4 regions of the Rhizobium sp. TRM96647 genome follow, and region 3 is predicted to be linked to each of the others. Evidence: riboswitches for the same ligand, from Rfam matches in the RefSeq annotation. Region 3 holds a riboswitch; each other region holds the start of a gene.
The links. Region 3 has a riboswitch for cobalamin ahead of bluB (5,6-dimethylbenzimidazole synthase). Riboswitches for the same ligand answer to the same signal wherever they lie in the genome.
Positions count from the first base shown of each region.

Region 1: it holds a riboswitch for cobalamin, as region 3 does, so the genes downstream of both, OCK02_RS12405 (CbtB domain-containing protein) here and bluB (5,6-dimethylbenzimidazole synthase) in region 3, are expected to answer to the same signal.
Region 2: it holds a riboswitch for cobalamin, as region 3 does, so the genes downstream of both, nrdH (glutaredoxin-like protein NrdH) here and bluB (5,6-dimethylbenzimidazole synthase) in region 3, are expected to answer to the same signal.
Region 4: it holds a riboswitch for cobalamin, as region 3 does, so the genes downstream of both, OCK02_RS13925 (ABC transporter substrate-binding protein) here and bluB (5,6-dimethylbenzimidazole synthase) in region 3, are expected to answer to the same signal.

Region 1 covers NZ_JAOXHF010000005.1:388,573-395,726, reverse strand. Annotated here, with positions in the region: gene cobW (cobalamin biosynthesis protein CobW) at 1-204, opposite strand, end outside; gene cobU (bifunctional adenosylcobinamide kinase/adenosylcobinamide-phosphate guanylyltransferase) at 209-736, opposite strand; gene OCK02_RS12410 (CbtA family protein) at 736-1,536, opposite strand; gene OCK02_RS12405 (CbtB domain-containing protein) at 1,549-1,725, opposite strand; cobalamin riboswitch at 1,769-2,079, opposite strand; gene OCK02_RS12400 (peptidoglycan-binding domain-containing protein) at 2,185-4,062, opposite strand; gene OCK02_RS12395 (cobyric acid synthase) at 4,219-5,706, opposite strand; gene OCK02_RS12390 (hypothetical protein) at 5,934-6,077, shown strand; gene OCK02_RS12385 (ABC transporter substrate-binding protein) at 6,845-7,154, shown strand, end outside.
Region 2 covers NZ_JAOXHF010000025.1:3,417-10,570, forward strand. Annotated here, with positions in the region: gene OCK02_RS25240 (hypothetical protein) at 1-725, opposite strand, end outside; gene zigA (zinc metallochaperone GTPase ZigA) at 798-2,003, opposite strand; cobalamin riboswitch at 2,151-2,361, shown strand; gene nrdH (glutaredoxin-like protein NrdH) at 2,604-2,825, shown strand; gene nrdI (class Ib ribonucleoside-diphosphate reductase assembly flavoprotein NrdI) at 2,837-3,235, shown strand; gene nrdE (class 1b ribonucleoside-diphosphate reductase subunit alpha) at 3,217-5,370, shown strand; gene nrdF (class 1b ribonucleoside-diphosphate reductase subunit beta) at 5,561-6,535, shown strand.
Region 3 covers NZ_JAOXHF010000007.1:14,775-21,928, reverse strand. Annotated here, with positions in the region: partial or broken gene OCK02_RS14250 (TerC family protein) at 1-138, opposite strand, end outside; gene OCK02_RS14245 (phytanoyl-CoA dioxygenase family protein) at 489-1,553, opposite strand; gene OCK02_RS14240 (DUF2865 domain-containing protein) at 1,914-3,020, shown strand; gene bluB (5,6-dimethylbenzimidazole synthase) at 3,042-3,728, opposite strand; cobalamin riboswitch at 3,774-4,006, opposite strand; gene OCK02_RS14230 (diguanylate cyclase domain-containing protein) at 4,109-5,608, opposite strand; gene OCK02_RS14225 (TolB family protein) at 5,785-6,603, opposite strand; gene OCK02_RS14220 (NAD+ synthase) at 6,612-7,154, opposite strand, start outside.
Region 4 covers NZ_JAOXHF010000006.1:272,666-279,819, reverse strand. Annotated here, with positions in the region: gene OCK02_RS13940 (four-carbon acid sugar kinase family protein) at 1-178, opposite strand, end outside; gene oiaX (3-oxo-isoapionate-4-phosphate decarboxylase OiaX) at 185-1,438, opposite strand; gene OCK02_RS13930 (transcriptional regulator NanR) at 1,613-2,317, shown strand; cobalamin riboswitch at 2,698-2,928, shown strand; gene OCK02_RS13925 (ABC transporter substrate-binding protein) at 3,107-4,138, shown strand; gene OCK02_RS13920 (FecCD family ABC transporter permease) at 4,135-5,163, shown strand; gene OCK02_RS13915 (ABC transporter ATP-binding protein) at 5,160-5,978, shown strand; gene OCK02_RS13910 (class I SAM-dependent methyltransferase) at 5,984-6,778, shown strand; gene OCK02_RS13905 (N-formylglutamate amidohydrolase) at 6,887-7,154, shown strand, end outside.

The sequences.
Region 1 (7,154 bases), on a different contig from region 3:
GAGTTCGATGATGTCGTCCTCGCTGCAGGCCTCCGCGCCGCAGCCCTTCAGCACGTCGCCGTCGACGCCGAGGTCGCCGAATTCGTTGATGATCAGCGCGATCCGCTTGCCGTTCGCGTTCTGCAGCAGGTTGCGGATCATCGTCGTCTTGCCCGCGCCGAGAAAGCCGGTGATGACGGTGGCGGGGATCTTTTGCTGGAGCATGGGCTCAACCCTTCATTTTCAGCGGCAGGCCTGCCGCGACAAGATAGACTTCGGAGGCAAGCTGCGCCACCTGCTGGTGCAGCCTGCCGGCGTGGTCGCGGAATTCGCGCGCCATCTGGTTGTCCGGAACGATCCCCAGCCCGACCTCGTTGGAGACGAACACGAGGCGGCCGGGTGCGGTGACGATGGAGGCCGCGAGATCGTCGAAGGCGGCCGCCATGTCGTGCTTTTCGAGCATCAGGTTCGTCACCCACAGCGTCAGGCAATCGATGAGCAGCACCCGGTCCTCGCGCGCCGTGTCTTTGATGCGCTCCGGCAGCGCCAGCGGCTCCTCGTGCGTCACCCAGCCATGGCTGCCGCGTTGGGCCTTGTGCTGGTCGATGCGCGCGCGCATCTCCTCGTCCCAGGCGCGGCCGGTGGCGATATAGTGCCTGGACAGGCCGCTCTCGGCGGCCAGCCTCTCGGCGAATGCGGATTTTCCGGAACGCGCACCGCCCAGAACCAGGACGGCTCCGGGCGATGTCGTTTTCATCAGGCTGCCTTTGCTGCGACCTTTTCGGAAACGCCGATCTTCTCGTTGGCGAAGCCGAGCGAAAGCCCGAGCACGACCCAGAAGAACAGCGTGGTGGCGAGCGCCGCCACGGCGAACTCCGCCCCGAGCACGGCCGGCACGTTGCTGGCGATGTCGGCAGGCTGCGGCGCGCCGTAGACCTGCGGGGCCCCGATCAGGACGATGCCCGCGACCTTCGCCGCAATCCCATCCTTCAGGATCAGCAGGTAGAGCCCCACGGCCGAAAGCACGACTGTCGCCACCCACCAGACCTGCCTGTCGCTTAGGTCGGCGGCCGGGAAGCCCGGAAGCTCCGGTGGCAGGCCGATGGCCGGCAGGAGATGCACGGCAAGCCAGCCGGCAGCGCCCCACAGCACCCCGTTGGCGACCGTGATCGCATTGCCGGTCACAAGGCTCACGCCCGCCAGCAGCAGCGCGAAACCCGCGCCGGTGACGAGGTTTGCGAGCAGCGTGCCGGAGAAGCGGCTCATGCCGAACATGATGCCGCCGTCCTCGTGCTCGCCCTCATGGGCATGGGCCACCGAGATGGGCGAGAAATAGGCGGCCACCTCCGACATCGTAGCGCCGATGCCGAGCGCGGAATGCTCGTGCGACGCGTCCGGCTGGACCTCGGCGCCGGGGGCGGCAGGCTCTTCGTCGCCGCCCTCGAATTCCTCGGCATGCAGGATCAGCGGAATGACGCGCGCCTCCTGGGCGACCGTCATCAGGGCGCCGGAGAACAGCCCGGCCACCAGGGCGGCCAGGAGATATTTGACGATCATGACATCTGCTCCTTAGTGGCAGGGAAAGCCATAGGAGTGGCGGGTGTCGTGCGCGGTGTCGTGCAGGACGGACGAATTGGCGAGGCCTGCGCCGAACACCAGGAATCCGCCGAGCAGAAGCGCTACGAGACCGGCATAGAGACGATCGTTGAGAGAAAGGGAAACAGAAGAAACGTTAGACGCAGCCATGACAACCTCCGTGCTGGCAACGGGGAAAATCCCCAGGTCGGGCACGATGCCCTCATTGGCCGGCAGGTCTCCTGGCTCGCGGCGTCGGGCGCGAATTGCGCCTGCGGCCCACCCTCGCCTTCCCGGGTGATGCGCGACATGAAAGGCGGACGATTCGTAGACATAGAGGCGTCCAGACCCCGGTTCATCATGCCGCCACCCAGTGGCTTTGCCGGTTGATCAAACCGGCTGGATTGGCCTCGCCACTCTACAGTCGCGGGGTCGGCCGTGATTGGAGCGCCCTGATTGGGTCCACCCCGTCACGTTCCCATTTAAGCGTCCGTCCATCACTGGACCGACGCACCTTCCAATAGTGGCGATGATTATGCCTGCAGGCACCGGAAGTCAATTGGCAGGAAACGGCGTCCGCCGCGCCGAATGCGTCGTCGCGGCGGCTGTTCGTTCAGTTCCGCTGGCCGCTCAGTAGCCCGGCCCGCTGATCGTCAGGTCGCTGCCGGGGCCGTAGCCGCCCCCGACCGGCCCCTCGTAGACGCCGCCGACCGGACCTTCGCGGTAGTAGCCGTCGACCGGGCCTTCGTAGACACCGTAGCCGTCATTGTAGTAGCGGTCGCGGCGGGCGCGCTGGCGATCGACGTATTCGCGGCTGCGGGCCTCGGCGAAGCGCGCCGACTGGCGCAATTCGCGATACTGCTTGCGCGTCAGGTAGCCGTCGCCGGCATAGCCGGCCGAGCGCTGCCAGGAGGCGATCGCCGCCCGCGTGCGCGGACCGTATACGCCGTCCGCCCCGCCGGTGCCGTAGCCGAGCGCGTTCAGCCAGCGCTGCGACTGGGCACGTGCGGCCGGATCGAGATAGGCCTCGCGCACGTCCGAAGGCGTCTGGAAGACCTTCGGCTGCTGCGAAGGCGCAGGCTGCGTCTGGCGAACGAGCGGCTCCGTCCCGGCGCCGAGCGGCGCAGCCGTTGCGGCGGGAGCGTTGATGGCCGGCTCCCGCGCGGCGACGTCGCCTGCGGGCTCTTCGCCGCCTGTGGCCTTGCCGCCCTTTTCCAGCGCGGCAAGGCGCTGGCGCGCCTCATCGGCAAAGCGGCCCTGCGGGAATTCGCGCAGGTAGTTCTCGAAAGCCTGCGGCCGGCCGTTCAGCACCGCGCGGCTCCAGCTGTTGTCCTCGCGACGGGCCAGCCGCTCGGCCTCCCCGTCCCCGGCTTCGTCCCCATCCATGCCCCCGCCGGCCGGTGCGGCTGCGACCGCATCCGCGGCGCCGTCCGTTGCCGGGCCGCCGTCGGGATCGGCCGCAGGGCTCGCGATCGCATTCTCGCCGTCGGTCGGCAGCGCCTCGGTGTCGAGCGCGTCGGCAACGCTGCCCTCGGCGACCGGCGGCGCGGCGGACGGCTGGGCCGCCTGCTGTTCGGCTCGCGCGCGCTCGGCCTCAGTCGCCGCCGTGGCTTTCTCGGCGGCGGCATCCGCCCTCGCCTGCGCTTCCCTAGCCTGTGTTTCCCTGGCCTGTGCTTCCGCAGTCGCCCGGGCTTCCTCCTCGGCCTTCGCCTTCTCGGCTTCCGCAGCGGCGATTGCGCGCTCGCGTTCAGCCTCCGCAGCCACCTGCTCCGCCTCGGCCCTGGCCTGCGCGGCAGCGGCCGCATCGGCGCGCGCCTTCGCTTCGGCCGCAGCCCTCGCTTCCTCTTCCGCCTTCAGCCGGGCCTGCTCGGCCTTGGCCTGCTGCTCCGCCTTGAGCCTTTCAGCCTCGGCCGCCTCCTCGGCGCGCTTGCGCTCGGCCTCGGCCCGCTGCCGTTCCGCTTCGGCCTTCGCCGCGGCAACCCGCTTCGCCTCGGCCTCCGCGCGCGCCTGTTCTTCCTTGCGCTGCCGCTCGGCCTCTGCCACGCGCTTCGCCTCGGCCTCGGCGGCCAGCCGCTCCTCTTCCGCCCGCTGCTTCTCCGCGGCGATCCTGGCCTCCTGCTCGGCCTTCAGCCGCGCGGCCTCGTCGGCCTTGCGGGCGGCCGCCGCCTTTTCCTTCTCCGAGGCGGCGCCGGCGTCGGTGGCTGCAGAATCCTGCGGCTTGCCGTCGTCTGCGCCAGCGGTGCTGGCAACGCCCCTGGCGTTCAGTTCGGCCAGCCGGAGCCGGGCCATCGAGGCGAAGGTGCCGTTCGGATAGTCCTTCAGATAGGCCTCGTAGCCTGCCGGATCGCTGCCGGAGGAAACCTTCTGCCAAAGGGAAAACTCGGTCTCCCAGCGCTTGCTGGCGCTGACGGCCGGCTTCGTCTCGGCCGCCTGCACGGCCGGTCCGCCCGCGATCGCAAGCCCGATCAGCCCCGCCCATCCGAGTTTCGCAAAACGGCCACTGGTCATTCGACATTCCCTTTCGATCGCATGCGGCATCCCCCCGTCAGATAGCGGCAGGGCGATGCCACTCAAGGTCTTTGCATCGGATTCTGGCGCAACTTTGGTGGTAACCTTAACCGACGAAGATGACGAAACGGCTTCGCCATCCGCCCGGAAAACGTCTCAGCCGCCGCGATTAATCGGGATGGTCCGATCACTTTCCATCAGCCGCGAAAGCCACGCGTGATCCAGCACGGCTTCGAGTTCGACGGCCACGCCGTCGAGTGCCGCGTCCACAGCACCCCGGTAGTCGAAGCCGCCGCCGGCGATCCCGAACTCCGCAAGCAGCCGGCTGCGGAAGGCGTCGCTCGCCATGAAGCCGTGCAGGTATGTGCCGAACACCCGGCCGTCCGCCGAGGTCGCCCCGTCCGCCCTGCCGTCGATCATAATGGGTGGACGAGCGCAGTCGGGGCCGGTGGTCCTGCCGAGATGGATCTCGTAGCCTTCCAGCGGCACGTCGTAGCTGAGCGACCGCGCGCGGCTGTTGCGCACCGTCTTCTCCGGCGCCATCTCGGTCTCGACGTCGAGCAGGCCGAGCCCGTCGACCGCGCGCTCGCCACCCTCGATGCCGAGCGGATCGCGCACGGACCGGCCGAGCATCTGGTAGCCGCCGCAGATGCCGATGATGCGTCCGCCGCGCCGGTGATGCCGGGCGAGATCATGGTCCCACCCCTGCGCGCGGAAATCCTTCAGGTCGGCGATGGTGGCCTTCGAGCCCGGCAGAATGACGAGGCCGGCATCGGCCGGCAGCCGCTCGCCGGGGCGGACGAAGACGAGCTCGACGTCCGGCTCCTGCGCCAGCGGGTCGAGATCGTCGAAATTGGCGATGCGCGGCAGCACCGGCACCGCCACTTTCAGTGCTCCGGGCCGGCCGGAAGCCAGCCGTTCCAGCACCACCGAATCTTCCGGCGGCAGTTGCCGGGCGTGCTTCAGCCAGGGCACGACGCCGAGGCACGGCCAGCCGGTATGCTGCCCGATCGCCGCAATCCCGTCGTCGAACAGGGTGACGTCGCCGCGAAACTTGTTGATCAGGTAGCCCGACACCATCGCCCGGTCTTCCGGCGGCAGGATCGCCTTCGTGCCGACCAGCGAGGCGATCACCCCGCCGCGGTCGATATCGCCGACGAGCACGACCGGAACGTTCGCCCGCGTGGCAAAGCCCATGTTGGCGATGTCGCCGGCGCGCAGGTTGATCTCGGTCGGCGAACCGGCCCCCTCGACCACGACGAGATCGGCGCCGGCGCAGACGCTTTCGAAGCTATCCATCACCGCGTCCATCAACCGTGGCTTGAGCGCCTGGTAGTCACGCCCCTTCGCCTGGCCGAACACCCGGCCCTGCACGATGATCTGGCTGCCGGTGTCGGATTGCGGCTTCAGCAGCACCGGATTCATGTGCACCGACGAAGGCGTGCGCGCCGCCATCGCCTGCAGCCACTGCGCCCGCCCGATCTCGCCGCCGTCATCGGAAACGGCCGCGTTGTTCGACATGTTCTGCGGCTTGAACGGCCGCACCCTCAGCCCGCGATTGGAGGCGATCCGGCAGAGCCCTGCGACCAGTACCGTTTTTCCGACATCGGAGCCGGTTCCCTGCAGCATGATTTTTCGCGTCATGCCCCTTCCCTAGCATCGCGCCGGAGCACCGCAAAGCCCTGAAAGCGCCGCGATGCCGACGCAATCGGGCGGCGGCCCGGCGCCCTGCGACAAAAGTGCTAATATGCATGTCCCGTTTGCGACACTCGATGGCGGCGGCGATCGCGATTCCGTTTCCGTCAGGGCCTATATCGCAGCTATCGGAGCAGCGGAAAATACCGCTGCCGGAAACCCCAAGGACAAAGACCATGCTGTTCATCTTCAGCAAGCCCAATTTCGTTCAGATCGCCTGGAACGGCAAGGCTCCCGAGCGCCAGTCGCGCGTGCGCAACCTCGTCGCCGATGCGCCCCTCGGCCCGCTCAGCATCGTGCGGACGCGCAACGTCGGCTGAGGCCGTCGCCCCGGGACTGCTGACAGAACAAATGACCGGCGCCCCTTTGCGCAAGCGGGGGCGTTTTTCTTTGCCTGGACGAAGACGGGACAGCAGCAACGCGAAAAGGCCGCGGATCGCCCAGCGGACGTTCCACGGCCGGTCCGAAACGCGGACGACACCGGATGAACGCACCGGCGGAAGATCGACCCCGGTACGCACTACCTGATCCCGGGGACCGGCAGGAACAATGCCTGCCGCACGCCGATTGATAGCCTGACATCGTTACCGGATCGTTATCGTGAGCCTGACAAGACGCAATTTGCGCGTTTTTGGAGCTCCGGCGAAGAAATTTTTATGAAATCTGTCTGCGCCGTATTCAGGACAGCCCTCGCCCCGATCCGGCGACCGGCATATCCGCTTGCGACCGCAGGAATATCAACGATGCCCAGCCGTGAGCAAAAGCTCAATCATCGGCCGCAGTTCTGCCGCAATTGCGGCATCCGCATGGGCCGCGGCAGGCCACGAACGGCCCTCCATCCCGCCTCGGCGGTTGATTTCCTTGTCGGAATCCTTACGCTGCCTCCAGCGACGAAATAGGGCTCTCGCGGCGACAGGTTCCGCCGCCGGCCATCAAGAACCAGTGTCGCTGCACGCAGGGGATCGACGTGCCTGACGCGGTTCTTCGCCCCTGCCTGCCGAACGTAATCGATCGGGCAGCCAGGTGTTGCAGTGCCCTGACACGCCCCGGATGAATTGCTGCCTTCAGACTGGGAGATAAGAAGATCATGAAGAAGCTGCTCGCTTCAACCGTCCTCGCCGCCGGCCTCTATGCCGGTGCAGGTACGGCGCAGGCTGCCGATTGCGGCAGCGTATCGATCGCCGAGATGAACTGGGCTTCGGCCGGCGTCGCCGCCTATGTCGACAAGATCATCCTCGAAAACGGCTACGGCTGCACGGTGACGCTCGTCACCGGCGACACCATGCCCACCTTCACCTCCATGAACGAGAAGGGCGAACCCGACGTCGCCCCCGAATTCTGGGTCAATTCGGTCCGCACCTCGCTCGACGCGGCAATCGCCGAAGGCCGCCTGATCC
Region 2 (7,154 bases), on a different contig from region 3:
CCGGGACGGGCCACGAGCACGCCTTCGGCGCAACCGAAAGCCACCAGCCGTGCCGAGGTGGCCTCTCCATGCAGTCCCGTGCAGGTGGCAACGTCTCCCACCTGCTTGCCCTCCTGGTCAAGCACACGCAGTCCGAGCCGCGGCGGCAGTTCCCCCTCCTTTACCGGCGCCTCCATGTTCGGCACGGAGACGAGGAAATGCTGACCCAGCGGCACCGCAACGCCGTGGTGTGGCGCGGTCGTGTCGAGCGACCTGGGCTCGGCAGGGCCGTCGCGAAGGACGCTCTCTTTCAGCACGTCAAACTTGCCGCCGCGGTCGTAGAAAACGGCGATCTCGTCGCCATGCGGCACGAGATGGCCGGACTTCTGGCCCGCGATGACCGGGGCCAGCAGCTTGGGATCGGTCAGTTCGATGTCGCGGTGCTCGCCGTGGTCGGAGAGCGACACGCCGGTATCGATGGCATGAACGACGTTGCTGTCGCCCTGGATCGCGAAGACCGTCTTGCCGGTACCGCTGAGCGACAACGCGGCATGGCCGGTGATATCGAAGCGGCCGATTTCCTTGCCCGTCTCGACATCGACGGCACGGACGACGGGCAGCGTATGGTCGGCAATAAACAGTCTCCAGGCCTCGTTCTGCTCTTCCTCGGCATGGAGAGCGGGAATCGAGGCGAAGGTGGAGAGAACGGTGGCAGCCAGAAGCGCCGGCGTGCGGGAGCGAAACATGGGTATCTCCTGTTTATGAAATGCGTATTTTGATGAGGTCTGGAGTTTGGAAGGCGCAGCAAGCGCCGCCGCTTACGAGGCCCGGCGTTCCCAGCTTGCGAAGGGATCGGGAAGATCTCGCCAAAGGCCAGGATTGAACTCCGTCGCCCCGACCAGACAGTCGTCCAGTTCGGCGCGGATTTCTGCCTCGTCCATCGGATCCGCGCCGATGAAGACGATCTCCTGTCGCCGATCGCCCCAGGTCGGGTCGAGATAGGGCTCCATCATTTCAAGGAATCCGGGATCGCGCGGCCACTGCGCCTTTGGCACAGCGGACCACCAGACGCCCATCCTGCCCGTGCGCACAAGCGCGCCGGCCTGGCTGATCTCGCCGACATGGTGCGGCCGCGTCGCCAGCCAGAAGAAGCCTTTTGCCCGCACGACCCCTGGCCATGACCGATCGATGAAGCGCTGGAAACGCGCGGGCTCGAAGGGACGGCGGGCGCGGTAGACGAAGGAGCGGATACCGTATTCCTCGGTTTCGGGAACGTGGTCCTTGAGGCCATGCAGTTCCTTGAACCAGAGCGGATGCTGCTCGGCCTTGGCGAGATCAAAGCGACCGGTGCCGAGAACCTCCTTCAGGTCGACCTGGCCGAAATCGGTTTCGATCAGTTTTGCGTCGGGGTTGAGGGAGACGATGATCTTGCGGGCCGCATCGCGCTGCTCGGGCGTCGCGGTGCCGATCTTGTTGAGCACCACGACATCGGCGAATTCGATCTGCTCGACGAGGAGATCGACAACTGTCCTGTTGTCGCCGTCGCCTGCCGTGTCGCCGCGGTCGGCGAGGAGGTCTGCGGAACCGTAGTCGGCCAGAAGGTTGGCGGCATCGACCACCGTCACCATCGTGTCGAGCAGGGCCACATCCGACAGGCTCATGCCGTTCTCATCGCGGAAGTCGAAGGTCGTCGCGACAGGCAGCGGCTCGGCGATCCCTGTCGATTCGATCAGCAGGTAGTCGAACCGGCCCTGCTCCGCGAGCGCACGCACCTCCTTCAGGAGATCGTCGCGCAGCGTGCAGCAGATGCAGCCATTGGTCATTTCCACCAGTTGCTCCTCCGTCCGCGACAGGTTCGCACCGCCATCGCGCAAAAGAGCGGCGTCGATGTTCACCTCGCTCATGTCGTTGACGATCAGCGCGACGCGCAGTCCCTGGCGATTCGAGAGGATGTGGTTGAGCAGCGTTGTCTTCCCGGCTCCGAGAAACCCGGAGAGAACGGTGACGGGCAGTTTGTCGATCATAAAGGTGTTCGCTCGATTGGTAACGTTATACAGTTACAAAAGCGCGGAAAAGCCGGAGGCGGTCAAGGCGATGGCGCCGGAAAATTTCGCTGGTCGGAAAACTGCGGACAAGGATCGATAGCTGTTGACGCGAATCCATCCATCTCTACTATATCTTGTGTTCGAGGTTCTTCCGACGCGAGTCGGGAGCTAAGATGGGAATCCGGTCGGCGGACATGATGATCGCCAAGCCGGAGCTGCCCCCGCAACTGTGAACGGAGAGTGCCGTTCGATTTGGCCACTGGATGAGAATCCGGGAAGGCCGAACGAGCACGACGACCCGTGAGCCAGGAGACCTGCCTCGAACGAAACGTCCACCGGCGGGGTGCCCGGCAGGAAAGCGATCCGGCGCGGCACGAAGTGCGCGCATCGCTTCCCCGAAGCCCCGTCTGAGCCACTTCGGGGTGAAGTCCATGTCTAGTTTTTTCCGTCTGCGTCAGCGTGAGTAGCGGTTTCCGGTCCCGCCACCGGGGCTAACTGCGTCCCATTTTTCCACGTTCACGACGGCCGCCTCCAGGTGGCCGAACGATCCCGCATGCCAATCATCTCACGAGGATATCCATGACCATCACCGTCTACAGCAAGCCCGCCTGCGTCCAGTGCACTGCGACGACCCGTGCGCTCGATCGCCAGGGCATCGACTACCAGATCATCGACGTTTCCGAGGACGCCGCTGCATTTGCCTTGGTGCAGGGGCTTGGGTACCGCCAGGTCCCCGTCGTCATCGCCGGTGAGCAGCATTGGGCCGGTTTTCGCCCGGACATGATCAGCGCGCTGGCGTGAGGCCCCAAACGGTGGGCGAACTCGTCTATTTCTCCAGCCGGTCCGAGAACACCCACAGGTTCGTCGCCCGGCTCGGAGTGCCGGCGGTCCGCATTCCTGTTGCGAACGCCGAACTCCACATCGACCGCCCCTATGTGCTCGTCGTCCCGACCTATTGCGGCGACGGCGGCAAGGGGGCCGTTCCCAAGCAGGTGATGCGCTTTCTCAACGATGCGGGCAACCGCTCCCTCATCCGCGGCGTGATTGCCGCGGGCAACAGCAATTTCGGTGCGACCTTCGGGATCGCCGGCGACGTCATCTCCGCCAAGTGCCAGGTTCCCTACCTCTACCGGTTCGAACTCCTGGGCACCGTGCCTGACGTCATCAACGTCAGGCACGGATTGGAACGATTTTGGACAAGCTCACGCTAGAACGCCCCGCAAAGGCCGCGGAACCCGCGTTCGACTACCACGCGCTGAACGCAATGCTGAACCTCTACGACGAGCAGGGAAACATCCAGCTCGACAAGGACCACATGGCGGCGCGGCAGTACTTCCTCCAGCACGTCAACCAGAACACCGTGTTCTTCCATAACCTGCGCGAGAAGCTCGATTATCTCGTCGCCGAAGGCTATTACGAACAAGAGGTTCTGGACCAGTACGCGTTCAATTTCGTCCGCGACCTGTTCGACGAGGCCTATGCGCGGAAATTCCGCTTTCCGACCTTCCTCGGCGCGTTCAAGTACTACACGTCCTATACGCTCAAGACCTTCGACGGGAAGCGATATCTGGAGCGCTACGAGGACCGCGTCTGCATGGTGGCGCTGGCGCTGGCGCGCGGCGACGAGCAACTCGCCCGCGACCTCGTCGACGAGATCATTACCGGCCGCTTCCAGCCGGCGACGCCGACCTTCCTCAATGCCGGAAAGAAGCAGCGCGGCGAACTCGTCTCGTGCTTCCTGCTCAGGGTCGAGGACAACATGGAAAGCATCGGCCGCTCTATCAATTCGGCGCTGCAGCTCTCCAAGCGCGGCGGCGGCGTGGCGCTGTCGCTCACCAACATTCGCGAGGCCGGTGCGCCGATCAAGCACATAGAAAACCAGTCATCGGGCATCATCCCTGTCATGAAACTGCTGGAGGATTCGTTCTCCTATGCCAACCAGCTCGGTGCGCGGCAGGGCGCGGGAGCGGTCTATCTCAACGCCCACCATCCCGACATCATGCGCTTCCTCGACACCAAGCGCGAGAACGCCGACGAGAAGATCAGGATCAAGACGCTGTCGCTCGGCGTCGTCATTCCAGACATCACCTTCGAGCTCGCGCGAAACAACGAGGACATGTACCTGTTCTCGCCCTACGACGTCGAACGGGTCTACGGCGTGCCGTTCACCGAAATCTCGGTCACGGAGAAGTACCGCGAGATGGTAGCCGACAGCCGCGTCCGCAAGAAGAAGATCAAGGCACGCGACTTCTTCCAGGTGATCGCCGAAATCCAGTTCGAAAGCGGTTACCCCTACATCATGTTCGAGGACACGGTGAACCGCGCCAACCCGATCGCCGGCCGCGTCACCATGAGCAACCTCTGCTCGGAAATCCTGCAGGTGAGTGAAGCGAGCGCGTTCAATGACGACCTGTCCTACAGCCATCTCGGCAAGGACATCTCCTGCAACCTTGGTTCGCTGAACATCGCGGCCGCGATGGATTCAACCGATTTCGGCAAGACGATCGAGACGGCAATCCGGGCGCTGTCTGCGGTCTCCGACATGAGCCACATTTCCTCGGTGCCCTCGGTCGCCAAGGGCAACGACGAAAGCCACGCCATCGGCCTCGGCCAGATGAACCTGCACGGCTATCTCGCCCGCGAACGCATCTTCTACGGCTCGGACGAAGGGGTCGATTTCACCAACATCTATTTCTACGCCGTGACCTATCACGCGATCCGCGCCTCCAACCGATTGGCGGTCGAACGCGGCCAGAGCTTCAAGGGCTTCGAGACCTCGAAATATGCCTCCGGCGAGTACTTCGACAAGTACACGCAAGCCGAATGGCTGCCGGCGACGGAGCGGGTTGCCGAACTGTTCGAGACCGCCGGCATCCCTATCCCGACGCAGGAGGACTGGCGGGGCCTCAAGCAGGCGGTGATGGAGGGCGGGCTCTATAACCAGAACTTGCAGGCCGTGCCGCCGACCGGCTCGATCTCCTACATCAACCACTCGACCTCCTCGATCCATCCGATCGTCTCGAAGATCGAGATCAGGAAAGAGGGCAAGATTGGCCGCGTCTACTACCCGGCCGCCTTCATGACCAACGACAATCTCGACTACTATCAGGACGCCTACGAGATCGGCCCGGAAAAGATCATCGACACCTACGCGGCCGCCACCCAGCATGTCGACCAGGGCCTGTCACTGACGCTGTTCTTCCGCGACACGGCCACGACCCGCGACATCAACCGTGCCCAGATCCACGCCTGGAAGAAGGGTATCAAGACCATCTACTACATCCGCCTCCGCCAGATGGCGCTGTCCGGCACGGAAGTGCAGGGCTGCGTCTCCTGCGCGCTCTAGTTTGAGTTTCATGTCTGCCGTTGCCCCTCATCCGCCTGCTGGCCCCTTCTCGCCGTAAACGGGGCGAAGGGGCCGAGCCGCAGCGCCTCCGTTCCCTCGCCCCGTTTGCGGGGAGAGGGAGTGCCGAGCGGAGCGGGGGCGGGGTGAGGGGCAGCGCCAACCCATTTCCTTCCTTCAAGGACGACCCACCATGAGCATCGCCGTCAAACCCGCAGTCGCCATCCGTGCCATCAACTGGAACCGCATCGAGGACGACAAGGACCTAGAAGTCTGGAACCGCCTGACCGGCAATTTCTGGCTGCCCGAGAAGGTGCCGCTGTCGAACGACATCCCGTCCTGGGCGACGCTGAAGCCGGAGGAACAGCAACTCACCATCCGCGTCTTTACCGGCCTGACCCTGCTCGACACGATCCAGAACGGCGTTGGCGCGGTGACGCTTATGGCGGATGCCGTCACCCCTCACGAGGAGGCGGTGCTCTCCAACATTTCCTTCATGGAAGCCGTGCATGCACGCTCTTATTCCTCGATTTTCTCGACGCTCTGCCTGACGCCTGACGTCGACGATGCCTATCGCTGGTCGGAGGAAAACGAGTTCCTGCGGCGGAAATCCACGCTCATCATGGAGCAGTACGCCTCGGACGATCCCCTGAAGAAGAAGGTCGCCAGCGTCTTCCTCGAAAGCTTTCTGTTCTATTCCGGCTTCTATCTACCAATGTACTGGTCGAGCCGCGCCAAGCTCACCAACACCGCCGACATGATCCGCCTGATCATCCGCGACGAGGCGGTTCACGGCTACTATATCGGCTACAAGTTCCAGCGCGGGCTTGAACGGCTTTCCGAAGAACGCCGGGAGGAGATAAAGGATTTCGCCTTCGACCTCCTGCTCGAACTCTACGACAACGAGGCCAGGTACACCGAGGCACTTTACGACGGCGTCGGCCTGACCGAGGACGTCAAGAAATTCCTGCACTACAATGCCAACAAGGCGCTGATGAACCTTGGCTATGAGGCGCTCTTCCCACCGGAGGCTTGCAAGGTCAATCCGGCGATTCTCTCGGCGCTCTCACCGAATGCCGACGAGAACCACGACTTCTTCTCGGGCTCCGGCTCCTCGTATGTTATTGGCAAGGCGGTGGCAACCGAGGACGAGGACTGGGATTTCTAGCGAGACCAGGCTGGTCTTCGTGCGACGGTGCTGGCTCGTTAAATGCCCGCTTCTGGCGGCGGGCCATGATAAGTGCAACGGCCGATATGGAGGCGCAAAGCGGTTATCCATGTCGAGACTTCCGAACAGCGGCTTCGGGCCAGTCCCAGACGGCAAGAACTCTGACGTCCGCTTTTCACGTTAGGCGTCCTCGCAGCGGACGGTCGGCATCGGCCCCAAATTGGTCATGGCGTTTAAGACAGTGTGGCCAAGCGCTCAAATGCGCGAACGGGCAATTATTTCCGCTACTGCCTGCTCATTTACGTCGAAATACACATGTCTCCGTGGACTCAGGCCCCCGCAACCATACGCTCGATACAAAAGCCCCGCCTGCAGAAATGCAGCGGGGTTTTTGCGTTTCCGGGACGCGGAAAACAACCTCTTTGCAGCCGTGCGTCGTGGTTCTCGGCAAGCCCGTCGGCATCACCCCGTTCGGCTGCGTCTCGGTTTGCCTCAAGGCATGGAAACCCGCGACCTGCCCGTTATTGATCGCGTTGCCGTCGTCGGTTTCATAGTCGCGCTGTTGGTGGCTTACGGTCGCTGGCCCCCATATGCCGGTCTGTTCTGGGCCTTGAAGGAG
Region 3 (7,154 bases):
TGCGGTGTTTCGCTGATGCGGCGGCAGCTTGTCGGCGAGAATCGCGATGAAGACGAGATTGTCGATGCCGAGGACGACCTCGAGCACGATGAGGGTAACGAGGCCGATCCAAATGTTGGGATCTGCGAGGAATTCCATGATGAGACCTGTCAGAGAATAACGGGGAAACGCCGAAAACCCCGGACGGAAGATCCAGGGCGAGCGGCGCATCTAGGAGAATGAATTGAACTGTATTTCCGCTGGCATCGCAGGAACGATGCCAGCCCGGATCGGTATCGACTTTCGCTGGTACTGTCGCCTTCGTCAGGCATCGGCGTGTTTGCTTCCGGTCCGGTCAGAAAATTCTATCGGCCGCGCTGATAGCACAACGGCGCCGTATGGAAAAGCGCACGCCCCTCTCCCGTTGAATTTTCCCGATGAACAAAATTTGATGACCGGTCGCAGTGCACGTGTTCCGTGCCGGCAGCCGCGCCCCGCAACTGCGCCTGTCAGCCGCCCGGCTGCTTCAGCCGCTTCGACCACTCGCCGGCCTTGCCGAGGCCGGCCTTGACCCAGGGCGAGCCCTTGAGGCCGAGCTTGCCGCGCAGGCCCATGGCGCCGATGATCAGGCGGTTCATCTGCGACTTGATGACGGGCAGCGAGGCGACGTGCAGGCCGGTAAACGGCAGGAACGGGTTGCGGCGCAGCGAACCGTAGATCTCGATGCGCGTCGTCTGCTTGTAGCTCGGGCAGCGGGCGTGGAAGCCGTGGGTGTCGGCGACGATCAGCGTATTGGCCTTCACCACCATCTTCACCGGCTGGCTGTAGCCGAGCGCGGTCAGTTCGTGCGGCATGATGCGCAGCGAGCCGCGGGCAGAATACTTGTTCTCGATCGTATCGGCGCTTTCGCTGATGCGCTGCTCCCAGAGAAGCCGCTGCGGCGTGATCTTGTGCGAACCGGGCACGTAGGAGAACGGCCCATCCTCCTCGCCGACGTCCTTCAAAAACAACCAGGCCTTCGCGGTCGGCTGGAAGGTGTCGCTGTGGAGCGCGGTCTGCGGGTCGGCGGACGCTTCCTTCGACGGCGTCGAGGCGAGCGCCATCACCACCTGCACCACCAGCAGCGGCTGGCCGTCGCTGGAGGAGACGTAGCGCAGAAGATTGGTCATGCGCGGGTCGTTGCGCGCCGCCTTGAAGCCCGGCAGGCGTTCCACGTCGCTGTCGTCGATCAGCGCGCGCCGCGTGACCGTCGTTCCCTGCAGCATGTCGTAACGGTCGAAGTCGCTGTTTTCCAGCTCCGACGTCACCTGCGCGAACACCTCCGGCGGCAGGAAGTTCTCGATCTTCACGAAGCCGTTCTCGTCGTATTCGCGCCGCTGTTCGGCCGTCACCAGCCGCGCCAGCGACTTGCGCCGCCAGTCGGCCATGTCCATGGCGATCGACACCCGCTTGGCATGGAGGCCCATCCTGTTCAGGGTCTTGCTGCCGATGATCGGGTTGTCCGCGAAGGACTTGGCCCCCGAGGCGAGCTGAAGCGCATAGAACGGACTGAGCAGAACGGAGGAAAGGCGCATGCGGGAACCTATGGTGCTTTCGACGGAATGGCGGCGCCGGAAGGCGGGCGAAATGACCCGCCCCAGGGCCGCCGCAGCCAGCAATTTGCTACACCATGGGCACGGCGATAGCAATTCCGGTGCATAAAACATGAAAGACAAATTCAACTATAATTGACGTTAATCACTTTTCGACGAGCACATTGCTCATTCGCCCCTCGAAGCTATGATCGATAGCGGGTTTGCCCGGCAGGAGCGCCGAGCTGCGGCGGAACGTCCGATTGCCGTCCGCCGCCGGAACCGAGGGACCGATTCGGCGTTACCCGAGCCGCGAGAGGAAACGCGACAGGAGTTGACGACGTGCCGTGGGGATGGGGGAAAGTGGCGTTTCGGGCTGTTGCGACGGCCCTGCCGATTGCCTTGGCGATCGCCTTGCCGCACGCGCAGGCCCGAGCCCAGACGGCGGAACAGTCCCCGACGGCCGCGATCTGCGGCGATCTCCGGTCACAGCTTGCAAGCCTGCCGCGCGCGATCGACAGCGCAGAGCAGGTACGCAGCTATTCGAGCGCGATCGCCCGGCAGAACATGGAGCTTCGCCGGGCGAGAGGCGACCTTCGCCGGCTCGGCTGCAGCAACGGCAGCGTCACCGTCTTCGGCGGCCAGAACGCCGGTGCCTGTGCCTCGATCATCTCCACGATCGACCAGATGGACCGCAACCTCCAGGTCCTGATGAAGAAGCGCAACGAGATGTCGTTTGTCGGCGGCGATCCGGCCGAGCGCAGCCGTATTCTGGCTGAACTGTCGGAGAACGGCTGCGGGCAGGCCGTCGCGCTCGAGGCGTCCACGGAGGCCGGTTTGGCCCTGGAGGGCGGCGACCTTTCGGAGGCCGACGATCCGTATGCGGCGATGCCGACGACGTTCGGCAACTGGGGCGCAGCGCCGCAGGAGGGTCCCTTGCGGACGGTGTGCGTGCGCACCTGCGACGGCGGCTTCTTCCCGATATCGTCCGCCGCCACCCCGCTCGACTTCCGCCGCGACCAGCGGACCTGCTCGATGATGTGCCCGCAGACGGAGACGGAACTCTTCTACCAGCCGCTGCAGTCGCCGGGCAGCGGCGACATGATCTCGACGCTGACCGGCCGGCCCTATTCCGCCCTGCCGAATGCCTATGCCTACCAGAGCCGCGACCGGTCCGCCGACAAGGCCTGCGGCTGCGACCTTGCGGGCTACCACCGCAGGATGGCCGGTGCCGGCGGCGGCAACGTGCCCGAAGCGACCGCCGGCGCGGCGCCGGGCACGACCCGAAAGAACGTCGGGTCGGTCACGACGATCCGCATGCATCCCGTCACAAGCGCCACGGCCTCCGAGAAGGTGGTCATCGAGCGGCCCTACGATCCGGTAAAGGACAAGGTGCGGATGGTCGGGCCGAGCTTCCTGCCCGACGACCAGCCGGCGCTGGACCTGCGCAATCCCGCCGGGACGAACTGAACCGCCGATCCGCTGCCGGTGTCAGCGCCGCTGCCCCCACCGGTCGGCGAACACCAGATCCTCGAGCGGCAGCCGCTGCCGCCAGCCTTTCACCGCCAGTTCCGGCTCCTCGTAGAGCGCGTCGACGAAGCCGAGGCACAGCCAGGCGACGATCTCGATCCGCTCGGGAATGCCGAGAAGCGCGCGGATATCGGCATCGTGGAAGATGCTGACCCATCCGACGCCGACGCCCTCCGCCCGCGCCGCAAGCCACAGGTTCTGCACCGCGCAGACCGTCGAGTAGACGTCCATGCGCGGATTGTGCGTGCGCCCGAGAACGACGCTGCCGGCCCGGTCGGGATCGCAGGTGACGCAGAGACTGACCGGCGCCTTGAGGATCCCCTCGAGCTTCAGCGTGCGGTAGCGTTCCTGCCGCTCGCCGGAAAAGAGCATGGCGGCCTCCTCGTTGGCACGCTGGAACGCCAGGTGCGCACCGGCGCGCACCTGCGGGTCGCGGATGACGATGAAACTCCAGGGCTGCATGAAGCCGACCGACGGCGCGTTGTGGGCAGCCCCGAGCAGGCGCTCCAGCAGATCGTCCGGCAGGGGATCGGCGAGAAACTGGTCGCGCACGTCGCGACGCGTCTCGATGGCGCGGTAGACGGCCGCCCGTTCGGCCGGCGTGAATGGCTGGACGGGAACTGGCTCGTCCCGCTTGAACGGTCGCATCGTCAACTCCCCAACAATGCTTGCGACCCCTCCGCCGTCCGCGCGGACAGGTCCATTGCGCCAGGCCGGTCTTCTGACTTCGGTTCGTCCGGCCGGGCCCGCCTTCCCGGTCTTTCGACCAGTGGCGATCTGGCGAGGGTCCCTCCCTCGCGGCCTTGCCGTCCCCGTCACAGCGTTGGGCACGTTCCGGCTTCAGGACACGGACGTCGTCCGCAGCCCCACCGGATTCCCGATTCTCCCCGGCTCTCTCGCGGGGCACCTGGCAGATACATTTGCACACGCCGCAGGCCGCGACGCAAGGGCTGCGAGCGACGGAACGACGGCGTGTGCCGGACAGTGCCGCGGGAGCGTTCATAGGAGACGTTCGTGGGGACGCTCGTTCAGGCGGCCTCGATGTCCGAAGCCGCATCGGTGGCGCGGGCCACGCCGTACTGGGCGCGATTGCGGCCGGCGTTCTTCGCCGCATAGAGGGCCGCGTCGGCGGCGAGCATGATCGCATGCGGCGTCCGGCCGTGTTCGGGAAAGGCGCCGATGCCGGCGCTGCCGCCGAGCTGGAGCAACTGCCCCTCGAAGGGTACGGGGACCTGCGCGTCGCGCACGAAGCTCTCCGCAAGCGGAAGGGTGTCCTCCCGGTCGGCGATATCAGGCAGCAGGACGGCGAACTCGTCGCCGCCGAGACGCGCGACGACGCCGCGGTCGCCAATCCGGGCCATGAACCGGGCGGCCATGACCCGCAGCACCTCGTCGCCGGCCGCGTGGCCGTGACGGTCGTTGACCGCCTTGAACCGGTCAAGGTCGATGGCGATGATCGAGAACGGCCTCTGCCCCTTCGCGGAAAGGTCGTTGACCGTGAGGTCGAACCCGGAACGGCTGAGCACCCCGGTCAGCGCGTCGTGGCGGGCCAGATGGGCGTTCTTCGCCTCGCTGCGCTCGAGCGCGCGCACGAGCGAGGAGAACTTGAGCGCGCCGAAACCCATCACCACGACGAAGATCGCAATCAGCGCGGCGATGTGCGGCACCGCCATGGTCCAGACGAACGATCCCGGGCGGTTGGGGTGCCAGGAGGCCACCATCGGGTTATAGGCATCGCCGCCCACGCCGGTCGTCAGCAGGTTGTCGTCGTCGGTCGTGATCGGCGAGAAGCCGAGGCCGGTGAGCCCCAGGCGCCGCTCCGAATCCGCCAGCATGGCGGCCGTGATCGGCTTCACGGTGATCATCAGGACCGGACTCCGGCGATCGTCGGGAATGAACAGCCGCCGCGGCACCACCGCCTGCACCACGACGATGCTCATCACCCGCTCGATCACGCGCATGCCCGTGGCGCTGATCTGCGGCACGCCGCCATGGCTGGCGCTGGCGTTGGACATCGACTTCGCCACGATCCAGCCGTCGCGGGTACGACGCAAGGCGGCGTAGTAGTTCTCCGTGGCCCGCTTCACGAGGTCGCTCATCCAGTAGCGGACGCCGTCGGCCTCCTCGCCCGGCACGACGATCCCGTTGTGCATGGCAAGGACCGTCTCTCCCGACGGCCGTGCGAAGACGAGCCAGGAAAAGCCGGACTCGCGCCACAGCCAGTCCCTCAGGTCGCGCCGGATGAAGTCCTCGCCGAGCCGCCCGTTTGCCAGTTCGTCGAAACTCTTGTCCCAGACCGACAAGCCGCTCTGGTAGAGCACCACCTGTTCGATCTGGTTGCGGAACTCGCTCTTGACCAGGGTCTTTTCGGTTTCGGCGACGAAATCGTTCGCCTGGCGGATGGAATAGTCGAGGACCAGGAAATTGGCGCTGGCGAACAGGAGGACGATCACCGCCGATGCGATGCCGATCCCCAGTCTGACACCCCCCCGGGGCGTGGCCGGAACGCCGGCCCCTGCATTCGCCATGTCGATCCCCATTGACAGGCTAGCGGCCGTTCGCCGCGTTGTTCTTGGCAGGGACGTTATTGCGCAAGCAGGAATATTCACTTAACCGGACTGGTATCCAAACAATTAACCCGTGCAAATCTGGGGATATTCCAGGCCGAAAAGACCGTGCGGCGGCTGCACGCAAAGACGGAAACCTACGGCGCGTAGCGGACGAAGGCGAACTGCGATCCGTCGGGCGACCAGTTGGGGACGTTCATCGTCCCCTGCCCGCCAAAGAGCTCGAACAGGACCCGGTCGTTGCGCCCGTCCGCATCCATCATCCGGATCCGGACCTGATGGTCGCGCGGGTGATCGAAGACATCGCCGTCGTAGGACAGCACCAGCAGGGCGCGTCCGTCGGGCGTCGGATGGGCGAACCAGTCGCCGAAGGGGCTGTCGGTGATCCGGGCAAACTCCGTCCCGTCCGGCCGGATCCGCCAGATCTGCATGCGCCCGCTGCGGCTCGAATTGAAGTAGATCCAGCCGTCGCAGGACCAGTCCGGCCCGTCGTTGCGTCCCTCGCCGAAGGTCAGCCGCATCTCCTCGCCGCCCTCGACGGGGATCGTGTAGATGTCGAAGACGTCGTCGCGGATGCCGCAGTAGCAGACCCTGCTGCCGTCCGGCGACCAGCCGTGCCAGTAGGACGACTGCCGCGGCGTCACCAGCCGCGGCGTGCCGCCGTCCGCAGGCAGGATGTAGATCGCCGCACGGCCGAACTCGGTCTTGTCGGTGACGGCGAGCCACTGCCCGTCCGGCGAGAGCCCGTGGTCGTTGTTGCACCGGACGGCAAAGCCCGTGTCGATGCGCGAAGGCGCACCGCCGTCGAGCGGCAGGCGATAGACCAGTCCGTCGCCGTTGATGACCAGAGAGCGTCCGTCGCGCGCAAAGTTCGGCGCCTCCACGAGCTGCCCGGTCTGCCAGACCACGCGGGCCTGCCCGCTTGCAACGTCGTAGATCTCGACCGAACTGCGCATGCTTGCCCCTATCGGTCGCGGAAACGGTTGGTGATCGGGTAGCGCCGGTCGCGGCCGAAGTTCTTCTTGGTGATCTTCACGCCCGGCGCCGATTGCCGGCGCTTGTATTCGGCGATGTAGAGCAGGTGCTCGATGCGGTGCACGGTCGCCTCGTCATGGCCGCGCGCGACGATCTCCTCCGTCCCCATTTCGTTCTCGACCAGGCATTCCAGGATATCGTCCAGCACCGGATAGGGCGGCAGCGAATCCTGGTCGGTCTGGTTCGGCCGCAACTCGGCCGAAGGCGCCTTGTCGATGATGTTGCGCGGAATCACCTCGCCCGAAGGCCCGAGCGCGCCCGGCGGCACTGTCGTGTTCCGCCAGCGCGACAGCGCATAGACCTGCATCTTGTAGAGGTCCTTGATCGGATTGAAGCCGCCGTTCATATCGCCGTAGAGGGTAGCGTAGCCGACCGACATTTCCGACTTGTTGCCCGTGGTGACCACCATCGAGCCGAACTTGTTGGAGATCGCCATCAGGATCGTGCCGCGCGTGCGGCTCTGGAGGTTCTC
Region 4 (7,154 bases), on a different contig from region 3:
CGCTGCGGCTCGTGCCGGCGATGCCGATGGCGCGGCAATCGGCAAACCGCTGCAGCATTTCGGGCTGCGGCACGCCCAGGAACAGGACGGTCGGAATGCCGCTTGCGGCAAGCGATTCCATCACGTCGGTCGAGCCGGTGAAATCGTCTCCGTAGTAGCTGACGAGCAGGTCTGACATGAATGCTTACTCCTTGCCGTCGCCGAATTTCGCGAGCGAGGCCGCAAGCTCGGGATGGTCCCTGGCGTAGTCGCCAAGCGGGATGTCGGCGACTACGGCCTGCCAGGCCTGCTGGACGGCGCGGACGCCGGCCGCCGGGCCGCCCGGATGGCTGACGATGCCGCCGCCACAGAGATAGAGAAGGTCGGTCGTCCGCCCCGTCCGCCGGTAGGTGTCCGGCGCCTGGCCGCCCCACTGGCCGGACCCCGCAACGGGAAGCGGCCGGTCGGAAGGGTCGAACAGCGGCGTGCTGACGGCCTTGAAGGATTGGACGAAGCTCTCGTCCGGCTCCCAGTACTTGATCCGGATGCCGTTGATCTGGAACTGGTCGACGCCGAGCAGGCGCCAGAACTGCTGGTAGACCTTGAAATCCATGCCCGCGCCGGGGTCGCGGGTCAGCACGTCCCAGCCGTTGCGATGCGCATGCAGCACGAGACCCGAGCGCTTGCGCAGGAAGCTCATGCCGCCGAAGCCTATGGAATTGATGTTGACGACCGCGCAGTTACCGCCGGCCTTGAGCACGAGGTCGTGGTTGCGCATCATCTCGTCCGGGTCGGCATGCGAGATGCCGAAAGCGTACATCACCTTCTTGCCGGTCTTCTGCTCGTGGTCGAGGATGCGCGGCATGATCGCCGCTACCCTCTCCTTCAGCGGCGAGTAGGCCGGGCTCATCAGTTTCTCGTCGTCCTTGATGAAATCGACGCCGGACTCGATCAGTTCGCCAACCAGTTCGGCCGTCTCGTGCGGGCGCAGGCCGAGCGCCGGCTTGACGATCGTGCCGATGATCGGACGGCCCTCGACGCCGGTCAGCCGGCGGCTGCCGTCGATGCCGAATTGCGGGCCCGGATGGGCGCCCTTGAACGCCTCCGGCAGCTTCATGTCGACGATGCGGATGCCGGTCATGCCCCTGATGGAGAAGACGCCGCCGATCGCGATCGTCATCAGCGCGGAAAGGTCGGTGCCGATGGCATCGAGCGGAAAGGCGATGTCGACGTCGGCGCGGTTGAGCCGCTGCCCCGGCTCGGCCTCCGGCCAGGTGGGGGAGAAGGTGTCCTCCAGCGGACGGATGGCGAGTACGCGCGCTGCGACCCGTGCCTTCAGCTCCTCCGTCTCGCCCGGCACCGCGACGAAGGTGCCCGTGGACTGGTCGCTGGCGATCTTGTTCGCCATCGCCTCGACGCTGCCGGGCGTCTCGATGCGGTAGGTTAGGGTGATCAGCATGAAAGCCGTTGCTCCTCCTCGCCACGTCACTTTGTCGTGGCGTCAACTCATGATCTGGTATAATAAGTATTCCAATTTCTGCAACGGAAATTTTCAGAAAACCGATTCCGGCCGTCCTGGCTTGTCGCAAGATGCAGAAATGTTAAGGGAGGGAGAATGAGCCAGAGAGACGCCATGCCCCAAACCATCGAGCCGATCGTCAGGCGCAAGCTGTCGGACGAGGTCTTCGACCGGCTGGAGCGGATGATCACGTCGGGAGAATTGAAGCCGGGCGACGAGATGCCTTCGGAGCGCGTGCTGATGGAGCGTTTCGGCGTCGGCCGTCCCGCCATCCGCGAGGCGATGCAGTCGCTCGCCAACAAGGGCCTGCTCAGCATTTCCCACGGCGAGCGGGCGAAGGTGCTGCAACTGACCGCGCAATCGATCTTCCGTCAGGTCGACCTGACGGCGAAGATCATGCTGTCGCAGTCGACCGATACGCTCGAGCATCTCAAGAGCGCCCGCATCTTCTTCGAGCGCGGCATGGCCCGCGAGGCGGCGCAACGTGCCCGGAGCGGCGATATCGACGATCTGGGGGCCATCATCGAGCGCCAGCGACGCTCGCTCGGGGACGCGGAAGCTTTCATCGCCGCCGACATGCAGTTTCACAGCCGGATCGCCCAGATTTCGGGTAACCCGATCTATGTTGCCGTCAGCGAGGCCATGCTGGCCTGGCTGAAGGAATACCACACGGACATGCTGATCTGGACCGGCAAGGAAAAGCTCACGCTGGTGGAGCACGAGGAAATCCTGGACCAGCTCAGGAGCAGGGATGCCGAAGGGGCGGAAGCGGCGATGCTGAAGCATCTCGAACGATCGAGAGCGCTCTACAACCGCTGACCCGGCCACAGGTCCGTGGCGCCGTTCCGGAGCGTCTTATCCCCATTCATCGCTTCGACCGTCCGGACCGCTGCGGACGGTCGCAGATCCTCCTGAAATCTCCGGGTCGTGATGGGCCCCGCGCGTTCGGCGCGGGACGGCGGCCGCATTTGCGCTTGATATGTGATGTTATAAAATAACAACTCGATTGACTCACGTAATACCATTACACTAATCAGGCCCGGTCAGATCCCGAGGGAAGTTCGATGACCGTTCCAGACCGTGCCGAAAACCCCTGCCCCGCATCGGATGCGCCGGCACGGGTGCCGGTCCGGCCGCGCCTATTGCGTGCAGAACGCAAAGTTGCCGGTCGGGCTTGCTTGACGGCGCGGTGCGCAAACGTCTATCTGGAAGACGACGGTTCCCCGCCCACGAAGCGGAGGGGATTAATAGGGAACACGGTGCGGACGACCCAAGTCGGGACCAAAACCGTGGCTGCCCCCGCAACTGTAAGCGGATTGCCGTTCATCCTCGTGGCGCCTCGGCGCCATGCCACTGCGCAACGCGCGGGAAGGCAGATGAACGGCGCATGTCCGCGAGCCAGGAGACCTGCCGTCAGCCATCGATCCAACGTCACGGGCGGGGAAGCCCGGAACAGGAGCCATCATGACGACCATCGGCGCCTTGCTGTGCGTCTTCACGCTGCCTTTCCCGAGACCTGGCGATCCTTCGAGCGACCGGACGGCCTGACGGCTTGTCCGTTTTTTCAACGGCGCCCCTGCGGGCGTCCCAGCTATTTCGGGGAATTCCATGAAAATTCATTTGAAACAACCGCTCCGCGCGGGCTTCGTCGCCCTGTGCCTCGCCGCATCGTCCTTCCATGGCCAGGCGAGTGCTGCCGAGACCAGCTATCCGCTGACACTGCAGAATTGCGGTCGCCCGGTGACCTTCGAAAGTGCGCCGTCGCGCACGGTCTCGATCGGCCAGAGCAGCACCGAGATCCTCTATCTGCTGGGACTTGCCGACAAGGTGGTCGGTACCGCGCTCTGGGTCGGGCCGGTGCTGAAGGGCTATGAAGAGGTGAACGCGCGGATAGACCGGCTCGCCGACAACGAGCCGAGCTTCGAGAGCGTTCTGGCCAAGAAGCCGGATATCGTCGCCGTGCAGTTCCAGTGGCAGGTCGGGCCGGAGGGCGTGGTCGGAAGGCCGGAACAGTTCGAGGAGCTCGGCATCCCGGTCTACACCTCGCCGTCCGATTGCGTCGGCAAGGACAATTCTGCCGCGAGCGACGGCGTGCGCCATCAGGTCTTCACCATGGACCTGGTCTATCAGGAGATCCGCGAGCTTGCGCAGATCTACAACGTCCAGGAAAAGGGCGAGGCTGTCGTCGCTGATCTGAAGAAACGCGAGGAGGCCGCCCGCGCCAAGGTCGCCTCCGCACAGGGCAAGTTGTCGGCCGTCTTCTGGTTCTCCAGCGCCGCCGACGCCGATCCCTATGTCGCCGGCAAGAACGGCGCGCCCGGCTACATCATGTCGGCGCTCGGCATCGAGAACATCATCAAGACCGACGACGAGTGGCCGACGGTCGGCTGGGAAACGATTGCCAAGGCCGATCCGGCGATCATCGTCGCCGGCTCCATGGAGCGGCGGCGCTATCCGCTGGACAGCCTCGAGGCCAAGCTCGAATTCCTGAAGGCCGATCCGGTCGCCAGCCTGATGCCGGCGGTGAAGAACGGCCATGTCTTCGACATGGACGCCCAGGCGATGAACCCGACGATCCGGACGATCGAGGGCATCGAAGCCCTGGCGGACGCCATCGCCAACGCCGGCCTCGCCAAGTGAACCGGACGCTGACATCGGGCGGACGGACGGGTGCGGCCATCGCCGCGCTCGTCATCCTCTTGCTGGCGCTGTGGATGGGGGCTGCGATCGGCGAGACGGCGATCCCGCTCGCCACGGTCGCCCAGACGGTGGCGAACCGGCTGTGGAATGCCGGCTACCCGCTGGAGCCGATCGACGAGGGCATCATCTGGAGCTACCGGCTGAGCCGGGCCGTCGTGGCGGCGTCCTGCGGAGCGGCGCTGGCGCTCTCCGGCGCGGTCCTCCAGTCGCTGCTGCGCAACCCGCTCGCCGATCCCTATATCCTCGGAATTTCCGCGGGCGCCTCGACGGGCGCGGTCGGCGTCGCCATCCTGGGTATCGGCGCGGGCGTGCTGACCTTGCCGCTCGGGGCCTTCCTCGGCGCGATCACAGCCTTCGTCCTGGTCAGCGTCCTGGCGGTGAAGGCCGGGCGCGGCACGGCGGCGATCATCCTCGCCGGCGTCGCTGGCTCGCAACTCTTCAACGCGCTCACCTCCTTCATCGTCACCAAGGCGGCGACGGCGGAGCAGGCGCGCGGCATCATGTTCTGGCTGCTCGGAAATCTGTCGGGCGTGCGCTGGGCGGATGCCTGGCTGGCCGTTCCGGCGGCACTTGTGGGTCTCGTCGTCTGCCTGTGGCATGCGCGCTCGCTCGACGCCTTCACCTTCGGCGCGGAATCGGCCGCCTCGCTCGGGATCTCGGTGCGACGCACCTATCTTGCACTCGTCGGCGTGTCGGCGATGATGACCGCGGTGATGGTCTCGATCGTCGGCTCCATCGGTTTCGTCGGCCTCGTCATTCCGCATGCGGCGCGGCTCCTGGTCGGCGTGCGCCATGGCGTGCTGCTGCCGGCCGCGGCCCTGACCGGGGCGGTGTTCATGATCCTCGCCGACATCCTGTCGCGCACCATCATTCCCGGCCAGGTCCTGCCGATCGGCGTGATCACCGCGCTGATCGGTGCGCCGGCCTTCGCCCTGATCCTCGCAAAGGGGAGGGCGCGCGCATGAGGCTGACCGCCAGAAGCGTTTCATGGTCGGCCGGCGGCGCCGACATTCTCAAGGATGTCTCGCTTGCGGTCGAGACCGGCGAATTTCTCGGCATCATCGGGCCGAACGGTTCGGGGAAGACGAGCCTGATGTCGCTGCTTTCCGGCATCCGCAAGCCCCGGTCGGGAGAGGTGCTGCTGGACGGGGTGCCGATCGGCGCGCTCGGTCGGCGCACGGTGGCGCAGCGGCTGGCGCTGGTCGAACAGCAGGCGGAGACCGGCGAGCGTATCACCGCACGCCAGGCCGTTGAACTCGGCCGCACGCCCTATCTCGGGCCGCTCTCGCCCTGGTCGCCTGACGACGACCGGATCGTCGACGCGGCGCTGGACAATGTCGACATGGCCCACCTTTCAGGCAGGAGCTGGCATACGCTGTCGGGGGGCGAACGCCAGCGGCTGCACATTGCCCGCGCGCTGGCCCAGCAGCCCCGGATCCTGCTGCTGGACGAACCGACCAACCACCTCGATATCGGCCATCAGATCAGCCTGCTCGACCTGGTGCGACGCCAGGACCTGACGGTGGTGGCGGCGTTGCACGACCTCAACCACGCGGCCATGTTCTGCGACCGGATCGCCGTGATGCAGGCCGGCAGGCTCGTCGCTTTGGGGCGGCCGCGGGATGTCCTGACCGTGGAGCGCATCCGCGACGTCTTCGGCGTGGATGTCGCAATCGAGCACGAGCCGGACGGCGGCTGCCACATCCGCTTCCGTCCCGGGAGAACGTCGCCGGGGCGGCGTGCCGCTCCCGCCGTAGCCCTTGCGACAACGGGAACCTGATGCCGATGGATGCGCGCAACCACCATCTGAAGGAAGACATCCGCGAATACTGGTCGAAGCGGTCGGAGACGTTCGACCTTGCCTTCGGTCACCGGATCCCGCCGGGGCCGGAACACGACGCCTGGGCGGGGGCGATCCGCGGTGTCCTGGGGGAGGCGCCGTGCCGGGTTCTGGAGCTTGCCTGCGGAACCGGGGAGGTGACCAATGTCCTGCTCTCGCTCGGCCATGAGGTGGTCGCCCTCGATTTCTCCGAGGCGATGCTGAAGGTCGCGCGGGACAAGCATGCGGGAAACGAACGGGTCCGCTTCATTCTTGCCGATGCGGAGCGGACGATGGAGCCGGACGAGCGCTACGACGCCATCGTCTGCCGGCATCTCGTCTGGACCCTGACGGAGCCGGAACAGGCGCTTGCGGATTGGTTCCGGGTGTTGAAGCCGGGCGGCAGGCTTCTCGTGTTCGACGGGAACTGGGCGAGGCCGACGCCGATCGGGCGCCTGGCCCTGCTTGCGGTGAGCGCGCTCGAGCGCTTCGTCGGTCACGATCCGCATTATGACGGGGCGATGAGCGAACGCCACCAGTCGATCATGGACCGCCTGCCGTTTGGGGAGGGGTTGACGGCCGAAAGGCTCGTGCCGCTCGTGGAAGCTGCCGGCTTCGGCCATATCCGCCTGGCGTCGCATCGCCCGATCGCCGCTGCCCAGCGCCGGACGGCCGATCTTCGCAACAGGCTGCGAACGCTGTTCTATCGGCGTTTCATCCTTGCAGCCTCGCGGCCTGCAGTGCCGGACGAGCGGGCCTGACGATGCGCGGCATCTGAACCGCATCGTCGGCGTTCCCTGTCCGCGGCACGGAACGAAAGACGCCTCTGGGCATTTCCTTCCGAGGTTTGCGAGGGAACGACGATCCAGATGCAGGAAGATGCAAAGCATGCCGACCATGTGAACGCGCCCCCCCGGTGGACGACGCACCGGGGCGGCACGTCGCCGGTCGTCGGCACCGCCATACACGACGGTCACGCGGTGCGGCCCGATATCCTGCGGAAGATGCGGATTTCGGAGGACGAGCGGCTGCGCGAGGAGGATCCGTTTACGGGTCAGACGATCGCCGACCTGCCGAACCGGATCGTCTTCCACCAGTCCCGCTTCGAGATCGACCTGAACCGGCCGCGCGACGGCG